4 regions of the Priestia sp. SB1 genome follow, and region 2 is predicted to be linked to each of the others. Evidence: riboswitches for the same ligand, from Rfam matches in the RefSeq annotation. Region 2 holds a riboswitch; each other region holds the start of a gene.
The links. Region 2 has a riboswitch for cobalamin ahead of WKH56_RS15380 ((2Fe-2S) ferredoxin domain-containing protein). Riboswitches for the same ligand answer to the same signal wherever they lie in the genome.
Positions count from the first base shown of each region.

Region 1: it holds a riboswitch for cobalamin, as region 2 does, so the genes downstream of both, WKH56_RS30960 (HoxN/HupN/NixA family nickel/cobalt transporter) here and WKH56_RS15380 ((2Fe-2S) ferredoxin domain-containing protein) in region 2, are expected to answer to the same signal.
Region 3: it holds a riboswitch for cobalamin, as region 2 does, so the genes downstream of both, WKH56_RS28685 (ABC transporter substrate-binding protein) here and WKH56_RS15380 ((2Fe-2S) ferredoxin domain-containing protein) in region 2, are expected to answer to the same signal.
Region 4: it holds a riboswitch for cobalamin, as region 2 does, so the genes downstream of both, WKH56_RS05315 (vitamin B12-dependent ribonucleotide reductase) here and WKH56_RS15380 ((2Fe-2S) ferredoxin domain-containing protein) in region 2, are expected to answer to the same signal.

Region 1 covers NZ_JBBJSS010000011.1:92,180-97,173, forward strand. Annotated here, with positions in the region: gene WKH56_RS30960 (HoxN/HupN/NixA family nickel/cobalt transporter) at 79-876, opposite strand; cobalamin riboswitch at 1,010-1,192, opposite strand; gene WKH56_RS30965 (organic hydroperoxide resistance protein) at 1,298-1,717, opposite strand; gene WKH56_RS30970 (undecaprenyl-diphosphatase) at 1,870-2,463, opposite strand; gene WKH56_RS30975 (response regulator transcription factor) at 2,654-3,346, shown strand; gene WKH56_RS30980 (HAMP domain-containing sensor histidine kinase) at 3,350-4,696, shown strand; gene WKH56_RS30985 (PepSY domain-containing protein) at 4,769-4,994, shown strand, end outside.
Region 2 covers NZ_JBBJSS010000004.1:55,746-60,739, reverse strand. Annotated here, with positions in the region: gene cobK (precorrin-6A reductase) at 1-576, opposite strand, end outside; gene WKH56_RS15390 (sirohydrochlorin chelatase) at 573-1,484, opposite strand; gene cobJ (precorrin-3B C(17)-methyltransferase) at 1,502-3,124, opposite strand; gene WKH56_RS15380 ((2Fe-2S) ferredoxin domain-containing protein) at 3,138-3,518, opposite strand; cobalamin riboswitch at 3,619-3,798, opposite strand; cobalamin riboswitch at 3,917-4,095, opposite strand; gene WKH56_RS15375 (hypothetical protein) at 4,242-4,400, opposite strand; gene WKH56_RS15370 (hypothetical protein) at 4,568-4,723, opposite strand; gene WKH56_RS15365 (M42 family metallopeptidase) at 4,752-4,994, opposite strand, start outside.
Region 3 covers NZ_JBBJSS010000009.1:177,953-182,946, forward strand. Annotated here, with positions in the region: gene WKH56_RS28665 (BrxA/BrxB family bacilliredoxin) at 1-349, shown strand, start outside; gene WKH56_RS28670 (class I SAM-dependent methyltransferase) at 478-1,263, shown strand; gene WKH56_RS28675 (YpjP family protein) at 1,644-2,246, shown strand; gene WKH56_RS28680 (thioredoxin family protein) at 2,435-2,749, shown strand; cobalamin riboswitch at 2,840-2,972, shown strand; gene WKH56_RS28685 (ABC transporter substrate-binding protein) at 3,232-4,191, shown strand; gene WKH56_RS28690 (adenosylcobinamide amidohydrolase) at 4,280-4,888, shown strand; gene cbiB (adenosylcobinamide-phosphate synthase CbiB) at 4,893-4,994, shown strand, end outside.
Region 4 covers NZ_JBBJSS010000002.1:5,126-10,119, reverse strand. Annotated here, with positions in the region: gene WKH56_RS05325 (hypothetical protein) at 1-155, opposite strand, end outside; gene trxA (thioredoxin) at 411-725, shown strand; cobalamin riboswitch at 928-1,060, shown strand; partial or broken gene WKH56_RS05315 (vitamin B12-dependent ribonucleotide reductase) at 1,213-1,983, shown strand; partial or broken gene WKH56_RS05310 (vitamin B12-dependent ribonucleotide reductase) at 2,314-2,946, shown strand; partial or broken gene WKH56_RS05305 (hypothetical protein) at 3,240-4,334, shown strand; gene WKH56_RS05300 (YwqG family protein) at 4,766-4,994, opposite strand, start outside.

The sequences.
Region 1 (4,994 bases), on a different contig from region 2:
CGACCGAAAATAGCCATAAACTTCAACAAATTCATACAAAAAAGCTTCAATCTTCAACAGATTAAAGCTTTCGTTTGACTAATTGACATTTATTTTAATATTTTTCCCTTTTGACTTCACACTTACAAAAACAAACATAGACACTAAAAAAACAAACAAAATAACGCCAACCATTTCAAAGTTTACTTCGGCCCATGGATTAAAGAAAGTGAATGCTAAGTAGAAGGACACCCCGTATGCGAGGATAACAATAACCCAGCCCATCAAGCGGGAAGCAGATCGCCCAAACTTACTCGATTCATTCACCATTTTATGTACAATCAGTGAATCGATTGTATCTGTCAGCATCATACCAAACATAAATACTAGTCCTAATAAAAGCGGCGTATACTTGCCTGCGTTCCCTACAGCTAGAGACCACACGGCCGTTTGACTGACCGTTTCGGCTGCTAAAGCGAACAATGCTCCTACAAGAATAATTAAAAAAGGATTCGTTGTTCCTTTTGCGATTTTCGGAATAAACTTCCCTTTTAACCCGCTCAGCTCAAACTCTTCCTCTTTATTTTTGGTTCGAAGCAAATGATATGTGTTTAATGTCCCGATTAGAAAGAGGGAGATAATGGATACCCAGGATGCAAAATGATCGAAATACGATGGAAACGTAAAATTCTTCATCACCACGCCAAGCACCCCGGCCGTGACGGCCACCATTCCTCCGTGACCTAGTGAAAACAGCGTGCCGACCCACGGGGCAAAACGGCTCCCCATTCGCCAATTATATCGGGTCTGGCCATCAATAAAAGCTAAGTGATCTGCATCCAATCCGTGCCTGATTCCTAATAAAAAGACAAGTAAAAAAACTGATAAACCTTCCATTTCCTACACTCCTTTTTTTAAAATAAAACGTAAAAAAGCCTCAATTCTATAGAAATTGAGGATGTGTCGGCATATGAAAATAAACAGCAATTGCTCACTGCGTACCTTGATACACCGCCTCTTTCCTAGAAGAGTCAAGTGTACAGAATAGGTAGGTCTCCTGGCTTGAGATCATCATTTTCTACCGCCTTCCCCGTTTTGAGTGACGATAAGATAGAAAACTCCCTGCTTACAGTGGCTGGACCGCTCGAGATTTGCACTCGATTCCCTGTTACCTCTTACGCTATGTAAGAGCACCTAAACTGTGCGAATAATTCATTTTCTTCCTCATTATACTAGTACCGCTTACAAATGAATAGAGAAAATTCAAATAAAAAATCCCTGCTAAGCTTTACATGCTTAGCAGGGATTTTTAAAGCAATTAAATTACTTCTACCGTTACGTCTACGTTACCGCTGATTGCTTTTGAATACGGGCAGTATGAGTGAGCTAGGTCTACATATTTTTTCGCTGTTTCTAAATCTAAGCCTTCGATATGAGCTTCAAGCGCTACAGCAATTTTTACTCCTTGATCAGCTTTATCTGGAAGCAGCTGAACAGTAGCTTTTACTTCACTGCTTTTGATTTCTACGTTATGTTTTTTCAACATAAATTCTAACGCACTGTTGAAACAAGCACTGTATCCAGCTGCAAATAGCTGCTCTGGGTTTGTTGCTGTTGTTGCTTCTCCACCAAGCGCTGGAGGTGTTGCAACGTCTAGATTAAAGATATTATCTAAAGAATGAACTTCTCCTGTTCTTCCACCTGTGTTAACGACTGTCGTTTCATATAAAGCTTTCATGTATAAATCTCTCCTCTTTTTTAGTAATTTTATTAAAATTTTTTATTTATCGTTTCTGTAATTTAATTGTACACAATTTAATTTTAAAAAACAAGTGTTAAATACATTAAAAATTTTCCAATAAAAAAAAGCCGCGTATATGCGACTTTTTCTTAATAATATTGAGACTGTTCGTCATAAGCTGATTTTCGAAAAATAGACAAGTTAGTAATAGCCCTCATCAGTTTCGTATTAAAAATAACATAATGAATAAACAGCGCCAGCACGCAGCCTAAAACGGCTCCTGTTAACACATCGAATGGATAGTGAACGCCAACCCATACGCGTGAAAATGCAATGAGTGCACCCATGACAACCCACATGCGCCCTGAACGTTTGAAATGCAGCCAAATGGTAAAAGTGATAACTAATGCAGACGTAGCATGATCGCTTGGAAATGAAGAATTCGCGGCGTGATCAATAAGCTGATTCACGTGGTGAGAGATAAACGGACGATCTCGATAAGCAAATAAACTAATCACTTTATTGATAATGACTCCTGTGGCACAAGCACATAAAGCTTGAAATGCTACAACACGGCTGCCGTTTTTATTAATAAGTAAAAACAAGCCGAGTAAAACAATAAGTACATACTGGGCATAATCTGCAAAGAATACCATCAGCGAATCTACAAACTTCACATGCGAGGCGTACTGATTCACCGCATGGAAAATGGTATAGTCTACTGAATTAATAGCTGATAACATAATCGAAATCCTTTCTTATTTTTAAATGTCATTAGCTATCTTATCAGTTTCTGAAGAAAATGAACATTATTTCTCGGGCTATTATTGATATATTTAGTAAATAACCATTGATTTCCTTATCATTTATACACCCCGAATCTCTCCGTGCTATAATGTACGCAACTATACATAGACACAAGGGGGAATTTTTTTGAGTAAAGGCAGAATTTTAATTGTAGAAGATGAGCGCAAAATTGCTCGTTTAATTCAGCTCGAACTTGAACACGAAGGGTACGAAACGGGCATGGCTTATACAGGGACAGAAGGATTGGCAGAGTTTCAAGAACACAATTGGGATTTGCTGCTTTTAGATGTGATGCTTCCTGAACTGAGCGGACTCGAAGTACTTCGTCGCATTCGAGCAAACGATGATCAGACGCCCGTTATCTTATTAACCGCTCGAGACGCCCTTCCTGATAAGGTAAGCGGACTAGATTTAGGAGCGAACGATTACATTACAAAGCCTTTTCAAATTGAGGAGCTTTTTGCACGTATCCGCGTCTGGCTTCGCCATCCTACATCAGCATCTCCTGCTGAAAAAGAACCAGATACTCTGCAGCTAGGAACTCTAGTTGTGAATGAAAAAACGCGAGAAGTCACGCGTGAAAATGAAGCTATTGAGCTGACTCCTAAAGAATATGATTTGCTTGTCTATATGCTTCAAAACAACAATCAAGTGCTGAGCTTTGAACAGCTTCTTACAAACGTATGGGGATTCGATTACTACGGAGACACGAATATTGTATACGTATACATTCGTTATTTGCGCAAAAAAATTGATGCTCCATTTTCAACACCCTACATTCAAACAGTGCGGGGCGTTGGCTATATGCTTAAGGAGTAGCTCATGAAACTGCAAACAAAGATTATCCTTACATCAACTGTGCTGCTTTTTATTCTGCTAGTGATTGCGAACAGCTCGATTTACTTCATTTTCAAGAAAACCATGGAAGACAATGCAATTGAACGTTTGCAAGCAGAAACAAGCAACGTAACAAATGGGCTAAAACAAACAAGTTCGACGGTTAAACAAGCCAATTTGCTTCGTGCCTATTTACCTCCTAACGGAATGATTCGTATTTTACCTAAATCAGGGAGTCCTTTAGTTGTATCGGTTACTGATCAAACGAAAGAGCTTCAGGACCTGCCTTATTCTTATTATTCAAATGAACAAACAACCATCAAAGAAGACGACGGCCACCTATACGCAATTTCGCATACTCCCGTCATTTGGACGGACGGCGAAGTTGTTTCTTTGGAAGTCACAGAACAGCTGGCAGATGTGGAACAATCTCTGCAGACATTAAAATTTATCTTGCTCATTGCCTCTCTTGTTATATTAATTCCGACCATATTTGCCGGACGGCTTTTAAGTAAAATTATTTTGCGGCCTATCAAATCTCTTATTCATACTATGGAAGAAATTCAAGTGTCTCGCACATTTAAAAAAATTGACCTCTCTTCTTCTTCTAAAGATGAGTTAGATCAAATGGCCAATACCTTTAATAATATGATGGATTTATTAGAGGAAAACTATAAAAAGCAAGAGCAGTTCGTATCGGATGCTTCTCATGAATTAAAAACACCACTTACCGTGGTAGAAAGCTATGCCAATATGCTAAAACGATGGGGGATGAAGCGTCCAGATATTTTAGAAGAAGCCATCGAAGCCATTCACTCTGAGTCTTTACGCATGAAACAGCTTACGTCTCAAATGCTGGTGCTTGCGAAAGATGAGTCGCAGTGGGAGCTTCACATGGAACACGTAGATGCGGCGGCCGTCTGTAACCAAACAATCAAGCATCTAGAACAAGCTTTTGAACGAACCATTTATTTAAATATAAAAACGGATCATCCCGTCGTAACAGCGGATGAAAAACGCTTAAAGCAGCTGCTGTACATCCTCTTAGATAATGCCATTAAATATAGTGAAAAAGCAGTGGAAGTAACTATAGCAAGAAGCGAAAGCTTTATGATTACGGTCACAGATCAAGGAATTGGTATCCCAAAAGAAGACTTATCAAACGTGTACGAACGCTTTTTTCGCGTAGATAAAGCAAGAAATCGAGAAACCGGTGGTTCAGGGCTTGGATTATCCATTGCTCGAAAGATTGTAGAAGCCCATAGCGGACGTATTGAGATTAGCAGCGATGAAGGAAAAGGGACATCCGTAACGGTTTGCTTTCCTCTTTGATTTCTCACCGTTTCTTAGAGATTTTTAAGAATTGCCTGCTATACTATTTTTCATAATACTGGAGGTGAATGTATGAAGAAAACGGTGCTTTTTATACTTATTTTTCTTGCCGTTGGTTCAGCTTGCTTTTACGGAATAGCAAAAGCAATGAATCGATCTGATACCATTTTATCCGAGTCTGAAATCAGCCGTATGATTCAGCAGAAATATGGCGGCACAATTGAAAATGCAAGCTTTTCTCAAAAAGATGATGAACCGATTTATCTAATTACTTTGCTTAAAGATGATATTCCATACC
Region 2 (4,994 bases):
ATAAAGCGCTTGATCAAACTCTTTTGTAAACGGACCTTGAATAGCAATAATATTTTTTTGCGGCAATCCTAACTGCTGACACTTTTCCATATTATCCAGCCTTGGAAGCATACGAGCAACAAGCCGTACATCTGAAAGAGGAAGGAGCTTTTCTGTAAAAACCTGCAGCGTCTTGCTGCCTGTTGTCAGCATAATAACTCCTTTTTTCTCAGCTGCTACTTCAGCTGCTTCTTCATACGTAGAAACCATCGTCATATTGTCGTAGGTAAAAGCCTGCGAAGCCCGCTCATAGCGTATGTAAGGAATCGATGTTTCAGCAGCCGCACCGATGGCGTTTTTAGATGCTTCTTCGGCAAAGGGGTGACTTGCATCCACAATAGCTTTTACACCATGTTCGTTTATAAAAGTCATCATATCTTCTTGTGTGAGACGTCCAATTTTCACTTTCACTTCTGCTCGCTGTAATTCGATTGCTGCATTGTCGGTTACAACCGTCGCCGTAACGTCGTAACCTTCTTTTTTCACTTGAACAGCTAATGCACGTGCATCGCTAGTTCCCGCTAACAATAAAATCATTTTAACTCGCCGACCTTATCTTCATGGTGGTGATGGTCATGATGGTGATCGTGGTGATGGTGCCCGTGATCATGATCATGATCGTGATGATGATGGTGATCAATATGCTCCATAATGCCGAGGCGATATTGACATGTATCGCAGTTCATTTTCACTTCGCCTTCTAATCCTTCTTCAGCACGTTCTTTTAAAATTGTCTGCAGTTTTGGATGAAAACCGAAATAGCCGGCTAGCTTAAACTCAATGTTTTCATGCTGCATTTTATACTGCTTCACCATTTCTTCCAAACGCTTAATTAGTACTCCTGTAAATAAGAAATACGGGAGAATAACCACTTTTTTAGCGCCCAGTTTTAAACATCGTTCCACTCCTTCATCAATCAATGGAGCGGTCACGCCCATAAAAGAAGTTTCGACGATTTTGTAGTTTGTTTTTTCCCAAAGAAGGCGCGTAATTTTATATAAATCACTGTTTGCATCAGGATCGCTTCCTCCTCGCCCTAAGACAATAACAGCCGTGTCTTCAGCTGGAGTTTCTAAATTTTCTCCTGATTCTTGTAATCTCGTTTTTAAAATTTCAAGGGCTTCTTCATGAACGCCAATGGGACGTCCGTACACGAAGTTTACGTGTGGATATTTTTCCTTAGCTTCATCTATAGCCGCCGGAATATGTATTTTTGAGTGGCCAGCTGGCAAGAGCATAATTGGAACTACAACTACATCTGTCGCTCCTTTTGCCACACATGTATCAATGCCTTGACTTACATTCGGACGTTCAAACTCTAGAAAACACGTTTCTACTAAAATAGATGGGTCCCAATCATGCTTCATAGTCGAGATAAACTCGCGAATTTGATCGTTCCCTTCAGGATCTCTACTTCCATGACCGACAAATAAAACTGATTTCATATAATGCCCTCCCATTTTTAATCTCCACACGGAGCTGGTTCTACTTTTATTTTTGGTGTTATATCTTGATAGTCGAATCCATAAACATTCTTCACACGCTTAAAGAATTTATGAAACCGCTCATTTGGATGACCTTTTTCTTTATATTCATTGACAATGTTCTCCACTATTTCAACAATGTCATCGGGCGCTATGCCTTCCGCCACAATTTGACCTGAATGGGCGTTTCGTCCAACCGTTTTAGCCCCTAAAAATAAGTCAAACGCACCTTTTCTGTAGACAATGCCGATATCTTCTTGAACAGCACCGTAGCAGGCCATACCGCATCCATTAATACCAAGCTTCAGCTCTTTTGGCATGTCCATTCCACCGAGACGCTTTTGTAATTGTTCCGTATGCGGGATGGCGTCACTTTTTTCTCCATCACAAAAATCACACGCTTTAATTGTAAACACGTCTCCGACTGGAGATAGTAAAAAGGAAGCTGATTGGAGCTTTTTAATAATCACATCTGGCTGAGCCGTTGGAATTTGCAGTTTGATTTGATGGTCAGGCGTATACTCCATCGTACCTTTTTCACCAACAACTTCTGCTAGTGTTGTCATTTGAACGGGCGTAAACTTCTTATTCGCAAGCCCTGGACTAACTGCCACTTCAAAAATAGACTCAATTGGCTGGTGTACGACCGGTGAAGTAGTTTCACCTAAAATTGCTTGAAGCGCTTCTTCTGCCAGAGCTCGTGAAGCTGCTTTTTCTTCTTTTGTATTCTGAACATCTTCAATAGCTGAAGCCGTTTGCTTTACAGTCTCCTCTTGATCAAGAGCCCATGGTTCTGCTTCTTTTCGAAGTCGCTGATGCGGTCTTAGCGGCTGCTCTGTTTGGTTGAGGGTATATTTCCGCTGATACCCGCGCGGTGTAATCATTAAGTCATCGTAAAAGAACGTAGATGAATTTCCGACAACAACGGTAGTCAGCATGCCTATTTCATGATTTAACATGTCTTTTAAATTGGTCATTACCACTTCTTCACGGTCACGATAAGCGCTTTTCACAAGACCAACAGGCGTATCGGGGGAACGGTATTTTAATAAAATCCTTTGCGCTTCCACAATTTGTCTTGTGCGTCTTCCGCTTTTCGGATTATAAAAAGCTACTACAAAATCTGCTTGTGCAGCTGCTTCGATTCGTTTTTCGATTAACTCCCAAGGCGTAAGGTGGTCACTTAAACTAATCGTACAGGCATCATGCATCACGGGCGCCCCAAGGAGGGATGCGCATGAATTAATAGCCGAAATGCCAGGAATCACTTCCAGCTCTACGCCCGTTTCTTTTTTCCATCCTTTTTCAATCAACACTTCATACACAAGGCCGGCCATTCCGTATACTCCTGCATCTCCGCTTGAAATGACCGCCACGGTTTTTCCCGCTTCAGCTTGCTTTACGGCTTCTTGTGCACGGCTTACTTCTTCGGTCATTCCTGTACTAATAATTTGCTGATTCGTTAATAGTCCTTGAATTAATTCCACATAGGTTTTATAACCAATGATCATATCACTTTCTTGAATGGCTTCTCTTGCTCGCTGTGTAATATGTTCAAAGCTTCCTGGACCGAATCCAATAACTAACAGTTTACCTTTCATGCTAGCTCCTCCTTTATGCGTTACTTTTTACTTTGTCAATTCCTTCTATGGAGTCACTCTTTTCCGGAGAAACAAAACCGTTTTGATCATATTCATAAATAAGTGATTCCTTTATACTGCAGCCTCCTGCTAAATGTTCTTCAACAATTCGATGAGCTACGTTTTCAGTGACCTGCTTGTACCAATCTCCTGAAGGGTACACGATAGCTACAGGAGCATCTTTGCATCTTCCGTTACAGCGCGTACGGGTTGTGTGAACCGCTTCATCTAGATTCAGTTCAGTCACTTTATTTCGAATAGCTTGCGTGGCTTCTTCTCCACCTTTTCTCATACAGCTGCTTCCATTACAAATCAATACGTGATGCTTTGTTGCATTCAAGTTCCAAGTCGTCACACTCATTCGCTCCTTTACTAAAAAAACGCCTCTATCAATGATAGAGGCGCAGAAAATTCAAACTAAGTTTTTGCACTTCCACCTATATCCCGTAGGGTAAGCTTCGCATTAGAAAAAGGCTGGTTTCCTGACTTCGATTCATTACTTGATTGCGCCTTCCCGAATACAGTGGCATATGCAATCAGCTCCTCTTCACAGTGGCGGGTACCGCGCTGGCTTCACACCAGACTTCCCATTTAACGCAATGTGAACATTGCGCACCTTTTTTGCACGATATGTAGTTTTGTGCTACGAGAAAAACCCGCTTCGCTAATATGCGAGCGGGTAAAACGTCAGAATAAAAGTGTACACAAATGCCACTTTAAGCCAACGTTTCCCTTCCCGCTCCCCGGAGAAATAGAAACTTCACAATAAAGACAGGTCTCCTGACTTGTGTATCATTCTACTTGAGAACCTTCCCGTGATTTTTCCACAGTGGTTATACTCGTTCGTCCACACTTACAGTTGCGGGGGCAGTACTGGTCTTTCACCAGTTTCCCTATTAAGCCTTCTTGGCATCTTTACTGTTGCTGTTTGATATATATGAACCTTTTAAACTATCAGAATAATAGAAGTAACTACCATATCATAGCGTACATTTTTTTTTATTTCAACTCTATTCTTTTCGTAAGATACAAGAAGCTATAAAAAAACAAGAGCATAAAGTCAGCTCTTGTTTTTTCATTATATAGCTACTAATGTTAAATGAGGATCATTATAATACACGACTTCTGAAAGAACTTTACAGCCATTTGTTTTGGCAAAAGCTTCTCTCGCCTGCGTTTCAGTTTCAAATTCAAACATTTTCATTTCTTTTCCAGCATATACCGTCAGTACCCACATGAAAAGATTCGCCTCCGATTATTGTAGTGATCGCTATATCCACATTATGACGAAACCATATCCTTTTGAAAACCCATTCTACAAAACTTGTCACAAGAAACTTTTAAAAATTTAAAAACATTTTAACTTCTGTAAATGAACAAAATGTACAAAAGGTTTAAGCCGTATTATACCTCTTTAAAAAAGGTGCTTTTTTTACCAACTGTTGCTTCACCAGTAAAAAATATATAGTATTTATTAAAAAAAGAATCCGGACAGCCGGCTTCTTTTTTAGGAAAGGAAAGTACAGACATCATAGTCCCTTCCTGCTCTTTGTTTTGCATAAAAATACACTAATTAAATATTCCTTTCTTAAAGCAGAACCATGTTCGATTGGATATAGTGGTAAAGAAGCTTGTACGTATGGTTTAATGAATCTTGATGCGTTCTCTCAAACGCATGAGAAGAATCAATTCCTGGACCAATTAAGCCGTGTACGATGTCATGCCCGGCACGAATAGCAGCAGAAGCATCTGATCCGTAAAACGGATAAATATCTAATTTGTACTGAATATCGTGCTCCTTGGCTAGCTCCACCAAATGCTTTCTCAAACC
Region 3 (4,994 bases), on a different contig from region 2:
AGAGGAAGCCGTAGTTGATTTTATGGAAAACGTAGAAGGAACAACTTTTGTTGTCGTTAATTCAGTTTGTGGATGCGCTGCTGGTTTAGCACGTCCTGCAGCAACGCAAGCGTACTTACAGTCTGAGCAAAAACCAGATCAAGTGGTAACTGTTTTTGCCGGTCAAGATAAGGAAGCAACAGCTAAAATGCGTGAATATTTTGGGGACATTGAGCCTTCATCACCGTCTATGGCACTTTTAAAAGGAAAAGAAGTTGTTCATTTTATTCCTCGACATGAAATTGAAGGTCAGCCGTTAGAAGTTATTTTTGAAAACATTTTAAATGGCTTTAAGCAGCACTGTTCATAAAATGTCCTGCTTTTGTCACATCTAGTATATAGATTTTTAAAGAAAAATCGCATATACTTTATAAGAAAAAGGATGTCTATCGGCATCCTTTTTCTTTATGTAAATAGCCAAACAGTGTAGGGGGAGTTATGAAAGTGATTGTTACGACTGCTGGTCGAACAAATGAACAGATGATTGTAAAAGCCAAACAAGTAGCCGCTGATTTAAGTATACCTTTTGTAACAAGAGAGAAGAAATCTGTTGCAGATCTTCAAAATCTTGAAGCGGCAGACGTGCTGGTTGTCGGTAAAAATAGAGTAGAGTTGCACGTCCAAAATGAAGAGGAACCTATTTTTTTTCATCCAAACTCCGCTATGTTTAGAGTGAAGAGATGGCTGCGGGGAGAACGTGATCCGTTTATTGAAGCTGCTGGTTTAGAAAAAGGAATGAGCATGCTTGACTGTACACTTGGTCTTGCATCGGATAGTATGATGGCGAGCGTAGCGGTAGGGAAAAGTGGGAAAGTTGTCGGACTAGAAGGCAACCGCTATGTAGCTTATTTAGTCAAACAAGGACTTTTAAATTGGGAAAGTGACGTACGAGAGTTGAATGATGCAATGAAGCGTATAAACGTGGTTCATCAAAATTTTGAATCGTTTTTGGCGTGTTGTGAAGATAATTCTTTTGATGTTGTCTACTTTGATCCGATGTTTCAAGAACAAATTGAGGAATCGAATGGAATTAATGGTATTAAAGCAATAGCACTGTATACCACGCTGACGCCAATGGCTATACAAGAAGCAAAAAGAGTAGCCAAACAAAAGGTCGTGCTAAAAGATCATTGGAAAAGCAGTCGTTTTAAAGAGCATGGATTTACTGTGCAAAAACGAAAAACATCAAAATTTCATTACGGGACAATTTATATACAAAAATAACCAAAAAAGTAAAATTAATTACGCTCATTGAAAAGACTTCCAAAACCTTTTAGGAATTAAAAAGTTTTGGAAGTTTTTTTTATGAATTTCATCTAAAGTTCATAAAAGTATGATATATTTTTGAACATAAAAATACTTTTGTGTTTAAGCATCCAGCAAAAAAGGAATATCTTGTATAGGTTTCCGCTCGGTGTGACAACCTCAAACAGAAGAAGGAAGGTGGTAACTGAAAAGTCGTCAAATGCCCGTAGACAGCATAAATGAATAAGCAAATATAGGTAAAAAATTAATAAGTATGTTACAATACCTAGTGAGTTATGATAATGAATTTTACAATATGAAAAGACCATATGGGAAAAGATGAGAAAGGAAAGATACGAATGCCTAGATGGATAAAAAGAATGCTAATTGTATTTATTACAGTATTTACATTTGGGCTTGTCACTCCACCAGAATATTTATACGTTGATGATGCAAAAGCGGACAAGCAACATAAAGCAGGGTATGTAAGAGAAACAACTCCTGTCACAGCTGTTATAGAAGATATTCATTTGCCATATGAAGAACCAAAATATGAAGACGTTTCATCATTTGTTACGTATGCAATGGAATCAGCTGAAAAACAGTCAGTGGAAAAATTCGGAACAAAAATTGGTCCTGTCATTGAAGATGAATTTCGTCAAGCAGTGTTACCTAAAATTGAAGAAGTGCTGACCGACATTGGCACTGAACGTGAACAGTCAATTCAGAATCTCGAGATAAGCGAGCACCCTGCTGCTGGCTACGGTGAAAAGATTTTCCATGTATATGACCGGGAAACCGGTCAGGACTTAATACGGTTTCATGTACGGCGTGAAAATCCTCCAAAAGATGGATACTGGTTTAATTTTCACTATCATGCGGCCGCAGATAATTTTCAAAAGCATTATGATTTAGGGAAAATTTATTGGAACCGAAACATGCCGCCTAAGTGGTTCAGCTGATAATAGACACAACATTCTACAATTTCGAAATGTTAGCTTTTTTAAGCTAGCATTTTTTTACGTCTAAAACCGTTATGGTCTAAATAAGCTGAAACATTAGCACAACGATAAAAAAATCGTTTATAATGAAGTCAGACTTCTTACTATAGAGTTGTAGGAAGGAACGAATAGACGCTGGAGGTAACACAATGAAACAATTTACGGAAGAAAAACAATTTCGCGAACAAATTAAGAATGAAACACTAAGCGTTGGGATTTTTACGACAACGTGGTGTCCTGATTGCAAACGTTTGGATATGTTTATTGATGAAATCGTTGACGAAAATACAGATAAAGCATGGTTTAAAATTGACAAGGATGAGTTTGAAGAACTTTCTGCTGAAAACAATGTAATGGGTATTCCCTCTCTTCTTGTATATAAAAACGGTGAAAAAATTGCGCACCTGCACAGTGCAAATGCTAAAACGCCTGAAGCGGTCCGTGAATTTTTAGCAACTCTTTAATTCCCTAAGCTGCGAGAGCATTCTCGCAGCTTTTTTTGTGAGAATGGCTATTTCCATTTTTCGATGAGTGGGGTATACTAGGACAAGTGAATAATCGTAAAGCAATAAGGTCTCAATTTAAAGATTGAGTGAAAAGGGAAGTCTGGTGAAAAACCAGCGCGGTCCCGCCACTGTAAGCGCTTTGTGCGTAAGTCAGGAGACCTGCCTTATTGTTAGCTGTGAAACCTTCGAGGAAGGGTGAAGCAGGGTAATGAACATACATATCAAGTATAGTGAACGGATTCTTTTCCTGCTTATCTTGACGTTACCTGCTTTGCTTTCAATTGAAAGTAAAGCTTTTTTATTTTGAAGCTGCTGCCGAGCAGTATACATAGTCAAAGCGGAAAAAACGGGATAGCGCTGCTTTTTGCATGATCATTTGCTTTTTCTTTAACGTGGAGGTTTCGTATTCACAATGAACAATATATAGGGGGAGTATTTAGATGAAAAAATGGCTTTCGTATTCCATTATTGCGCTGTTAGTCATCGTACTTGCTGCATGCGGTGCAGGCAGCCAAAGCAACAGTGATAAAAAAACGAAGCAAGATACAGAACAAACGTCACAAGCTGCATTTCCAGTGAAGGTAAAAGACGCGCGTGATAAAGAAATTACGTTGAAAAAACAGCCTAAGAAAATTGTTTCATTAATGCCAAGTAATACGGAGATTGTATATGCCCTTGGCCTTGAGAAAGAATTAGTCGGTGTCACAAGCAACGATGATTATCCTAAAAGCGTAAAGAAAAAAGCGCAGGTGGGAGATATGAACGTTAATGCAGAAAAAGTTATTGCTTTAAATCCTGATTTAGTGCTGGCACACGCTTCAAGTATGGGCGTTTCAGATGAAGTATTTAAACAAATTGAAAGTGCGGGTATTCCGGTATTTGTTGTAAAAGATTCAACAACGTTTGATACGGTTTATGATTCTATTACGCAAATTGGTAAATTAACGGGTAAAACAAAAGAAGCTAATCAAACAATTAAAGACATGAAAGAAAAAGTAGCTTCAATTGAGAAAAAAGCAAAAACGATTTCAAAAGAAGATCGTAAAAAAGTATGGATAGAGGTATCGGGAGCTCCTGAGATTTATACAACAGGAAAAGGTACGTTCATGAACGAAATGCTTACTATGATCGGTGCTGATAACGTAGCGGCTAGTGAAAAGGGTTGGGTTAAGTTTTCTGAAGAGCAAGTTGTTAAGTTAAACCCTGACGTTATTATCGCAACGTATGATGCAGACAAAAATGAGATTATGAAGCGTCCCGCTTGGAGCAGCATGACTGCTGTAAAAGAGGGGAACATCGAAAAGGTTGATCAAAACAAAATCAACCGCTTAGGACCTCGTATTGTAGATGGCTTAGAGGACTTAGCAAAAGCAGTATACCCTGAGGTGTACAATAAATAAAAAGAGGGACCATATTCCAGTTCGAATTGAAAAGGGGATTGGTCCCTTTTCACATCTTAAAATTGAAGAACGGCCTGAGCTTTTAATCATGAAAACCGAGACTTCTTATAAAACATACAGCTCAGGCGTTTTAGGAACAGGCATCATGGAAACGGACACCTTTTACAATCGATTTGTTCATAAAGACTATTATTCAGATACTCCTTCTTTAGAGTATGAGCAATATTTGATGAAAGAAAATGTGCGCCATGAGCAAATCGTAGGGTTGATGACAGCGGTTTGGTTAAAAGAAAGAGCGGTTTACTGTTACGAAGGCTACGGAGTAAGAGTAGCTTCCGTGATAACGGCTGGAGTAGGAAACGCAGTAGATATTACAGCTGACGAAGCTGTTCCATTTTATTCCTCTCCCGGTACAATTAATATGTTTTTTTTCGTGGAAGGCACGCTTACGGATGCAGCGTTTTTACAGCTTTTTATTGCCGCTACAGAAGCCAAAACAAAAACGCTGTCACAGCTGGGTGTCATAGATCCAGCTACAAAGACGATTGCTACGGGAACATCTACGGACAGTATCTCAGTTGCAGCGTCTCAGCAAGGACCATTATATGAATATGCAGGCTCTATGACCGCTTTAGGTCAAGCGGTAGCCAAGCTGGTAAAAATAAGCTTAGAGCAGGCACTTAAGGAAAAGAGGTGAAGAAATGAGTATTGCACAAGCGATGATTGCACACCTGACAGCCATGACGATTGCTCTACTCATTGACCGAATCATAGGCGACCCAGAAAATTGGCCGCATCCCGTT
Region 4 (4,994 bases), on a different contig from region 2:
CATAAAACTTCCTCATTCTCTAAACTAGGATAAAGCTTGTTTGCAAAGCCAAGAAATTTAAATTCATTAGGATTTAAAATTGTATCATCTAATACTTCTCCTGCATCCTGGAATTTTTTAATTGCCTCTTCTTTAGTTAAATTAGTTGTTTTCATAACCATTCTCCTTTTTGTACTTATTTGTCCCTCAAATAATAGCTTATATTTTTCTTTATTGGATAAAAAAATCATCTTTTTTCTATTTACAAAGTAAAGGGTATGTTCTTTTAATTTGTCATTGTATATACACTCATCGAATGAAGATTAGATGGTTTAAATTTAATCAAACGTCATAAATTCAACAATTTACTCTTAATTCGAGATACTTAGTTATAATAAGTACGTTTATTAATTCGACAGGGGGATGTTAATATGGCAATTACTAATTTAAACAAAGACAATTTCACAAGTGAAATAGGCGAGGGAGTAGTTTTAGTAGACTTTTGGGCCCCGTGGTGTGGGCCGTGCAAAATGATTGCACCAATCTTAAATCAACTTGATCAAGACCTTAATGGCAAAGCGCAAATTAAAAAGTTAAACATCGATGAATACGGTGAAATCGCTCAGCAATATGAAATTATGAGTATCCCTACAATGCTTGTCTTCAAAGATGGTAAACCGGTAGACAAAGCTCTTGGCTATCAACCTAAAGAGAATTTAGCTAACTTACTTGAAAAACACATCTAATCTTAAAAGAAAATCATCTAGCCCAACGCTAGCTTGATTTTCTTTTTTCTCCTATTTAATCCCCATTACTCCTTTGTACCTTTTAGAACTTTTTACAAGTTAAAAGACACAGACCATCTATTCCTTTTACTAAAAAAATAGAACAGAATTTATTCGTGCTTTGAAATTCAAGAAATTTTACCCCAAATCAAAAAATGTATCTTAAAATACGAAAAATATGGGTGGCTTTCACCATAGAAAGCCTTAAATGGGAATTCGGTTTGAATCCGAAACTGCCCCTGCAACTGTAACGGCTACGGCCGGAGTCAGATACCAGCCTGTTTTTTTAACACTTTCCAGCTCTCCAGGGTGCGAGAGGAGGAACGAAGTTTAATTCGTTCTTATTCTCGCCCTCTGTAGATGCTGATGGCGAATTTTTTATACCCATAAAAAGTTTGCACAGGGTTCAGTGGGACCTTTTACATATTACATTTGAGGAGGAGATTTAATGTACAACCAACAACTAATCGACAATTTAAATAAAGCAATTGAAAGCCATTTTCCACTAATCGCTAAAGTAGAAGAAGGTATGAACACAGCTCGTATGGGTGTATCGCGTTTAGTAATGTTAGACCGTTATTCTTTAAAAGATACAGCTAAATTAACATTGACGATTGGCGATTTAGTAGTGCTAACAGTTAAAGAAGATCCTAAATGGCCTGTACGCGGAGTGGGTTACGTTAAAGAGATTTTAGACCACAAAGCAGTCATAGAAGTTGAAGAAGAATACAGAGGTGCTATTGAAAATTCTCAAGATGCTGAGAGTGGCTTAGTAACAAGAGATTTTAATTCATTTGAAAAAGTTCTAGAAATCTACTATGAACAAATTGCGAAACGTAATGCACGCGGATTGTCAGAAGTTGAATCCCCTAACGTAAGGGCAGATATCCAAAAAGCATATGAGCAAGAATTAGCTTCATCACGTTTTGTTCCGGCAGGACGAGTTTTATACGGTGCTGGTTCCGGTGCTCAAGTAACATTCTTTAACTGTTATGTAATGCCATTTGTCCCGGATAGTCGTGGCGGTATTGCAGAACACCGCAAACACGTTATGGAAATTATGAGTCGTGGCGGTGGAGTGGGAACTAATGGTTCAGCACTGCGCCCCAAAAATGCTCCTGCTAAAGGAGTAAATGGACGTTCTTCAGGATCTGTATCTTGGTTGGACGACATTGCAAAGCTAACTCATCTTGTAGAGCAAGGTGGTAGCCGCAGAGGTAAAAAAGAGTGTGTGCTTCTGCGTTAACAAACCTCGTGAACTGCTGGGAAACCTCGTTAGAAAAATCTTTGCTACAACGCAGTTGGAAACGACAAACGTGAACGCTTGAAAAAAAGATTTGGAGACAATCAGCATCCAAGCTCCTAAGTCAAAAGATAGGGAGAAGGTTCAACGGCCATCGAAACCACACCATTTGCTTTAAATATGGTGGAAGGGAGTAGACGTAGGGATTAAGCGATCCCGAAGTGCGAGGGTATCTAGAGAAAAGGTACAAGATATGGTCTGTTCTGTGGCGACATAGAAGAGTTAGAGTAGCGCCTAACGAAACGCATAATTCAGGCACAAATGATTATGCACAGTGATTGGCATCCAGATATTGTTGAATTTATCATTTCTAAAATGCAAAACCCGAAAATCCTACGTTTTCTTATTGCCAACTCAAAAGATCCTCAAATTATAGAAGAATCCAAAAAGAAATTAAACTTTACTCCGTTGTCACCGGACGATAAAGAGATGTATGAAGGTATTATTGCTGGAGACTTTAGCGCTTCCGCTAAGAAGAAAGCACAAGAGCTATTAAAAGATGGAGGCACGTATTCTGTACACAATCCTGAATTCTTAACCGGTGCTAATATCTCAGTCAATATTACAAAAGAATTTATGGCAGCTGTAAACAGCAACGGTGATTTTGATTTACGTTTCCCTGACATTGCTAACTATGATGAAGAGGAAATGAAAGTATATAACGAAGAATGGCACAAAGTTGGAGATGTTCGCGAGTGGGAAGCAAGAGGGCACAAAATAAAAACATATCGTTCAATTAAAGCACAAGAGTTGTGGAACTTAATTAACATATGTGCTACTTACTCTGCTGAACCAGGAATTTTCTTCATTGATAACGCTAATGAAATGACGAATGCTGCGGCATATGGTCAAAAAGTGGTTGCTACTAACCCGTGTGGTAAGGTTGTTTGCCTCACGTTAAACATCGCGGAATAAAGCGGGGAGGCTTCTATTTATTTGAATAGGTGCTAATCCGAGTCCGAAGGTAAGTGTAAAAAACTTATCAGGCGCAACGCATAGATAGTGAACCTGATTAATCAGAATATAATCTATCCACGAGGCCGCGACACATTTAGTGAAAAGGTATGCTGAACTGAACTAGAATGGACTAGTTGTAGTAATAATTTGAGGGATTATTATAATGAGGGAAACCTCCAGAACTTGTTGATAAAAAGCAACAGGGATAACATTTGGAACAACCTCTTGCTCCGTGGAGTGTATGTAATCTTGCCGCTGTTAACTTAGCAACAATGGCAAACAAAGAAACTGGAACTGTTGATTACGATCAATTACGAAAAACTGTAGAAATCGGTGTACGTATGCAAGATAATGTCATTGACTCTACACCTTACTTCCTAAAAGAGAACGAAAAACAAGCTTTAGGAGAACGTCGTGTAGGTTTAGGTGTAATGGGATTACACGATTTACTTATTTATTGTCGTGCACGTTATGGTTCAGAAGAAGGAAATGAAATTGTAGATAAAGTTTTTGAAACAATTGCTACAACTGCTTACCGAACTTCTATTGAATTAGCCGATGAAAAAGGTAGTTTTCCATTCTTAATTGGCAAAGACGATGCAGAAACAATGCAATTAAGACAAAACTTTATTAATACTGGGTTTATGAAAAAAATGCCGAAAGATATTCGTCAAGATGTTCTTAAGTACGGCATCCGTAACTCTCACTTACTTACAGTTGCCCCAACAGGCAGTACTGGAACAATGGTTAACGTTAGTACTGGACTTGAGCCATACTTTAGCTTCTCTTACTTCCGTAGTGGACGCCTAGGAAAATTCATTGAAGTTAAAGCTGATATTGTTCAAGAGTATCTAGATAAACACCCTGAAGCAGAAGGTAATCTACCAGAGTTCTTTGTATCCTCATTGGAACTTTCTCCGGAAGAACACGCTGATGTTCAATGTATTATTCAACGTTGGGTTGACTCTTCTATCAGTAAGACTGTAAATGCTCCTCGAGGCTATAATGTAAGCCAAGTCCAAGCCGTTTACGAGCGCTTATACAAAGGTGGAGCAAAAGGTGGAACTGTTTATGTTGATGGATCTAGAGATGCTCAGGTTCTATCATTAACAGCTGAAGATAACACTGATTCTACAACTGATTCAGAATTAAACCTATATAATGACACAGATGTAACAGCAACTTCTGATGTAGTATATGGTTCTGAATTAGGAAACACTTGTCCAATTTGTCGAGAAGGGGAAGTAAAAGAAATCGGTGGTTGTAACAGCTGCGATACGTGTGGTATTCAACTAAAATGTGGACTCTAAGTAGAGCATCAGAAAAAGCCCTGTACCTCTTATTGGTACAGGGCTTTTTTCTTGGTTCACTCTATCATCTAGTCTTACAAGGGAATACTTAAGCATATTCCCAAATATAGAAGTTATGACTTTTTTCTAAACTTAATTGACTCCAAGACACTTCTGCTTATATTAATCACAAGCAATTGCTCTGCGGCTACGAAAAAGTAGCGGGAGACTGGAGGAATTTAAAATGATAGAATCTTTCGAATCTGTAACAGCAACTACAAACAAAAAGATTTATCATTAATGATAAATCTTTTTCACTTTTAATATTACTAGAAATAAAGCAGAAAGAGATATACTCAAGTATATCTCTTTGCTCGGTAGGCTCACTTCTAGAACGAGGTTAATATAATATATTCAGTGTTAGTACAAACTATGCATACTTTTTGTCGTAATCAGCAGCAATCCCACGTATACATTACATTTTTAAAATTAAGCTCTTTCAAATCGGATGGTTTAATAAAGAAGTTTGCTATTCCAGAATCTCCAAACATAATCTCCGCTTCACCGTCTGTATCAATTTGAAGCAGTAACACTTCATATTCTTTTAAATTATCATTGTATCCTCTAGGATCATCTTGTGTGAAATACGCATATCCACCAACTTTATGTCCATCTACGTCT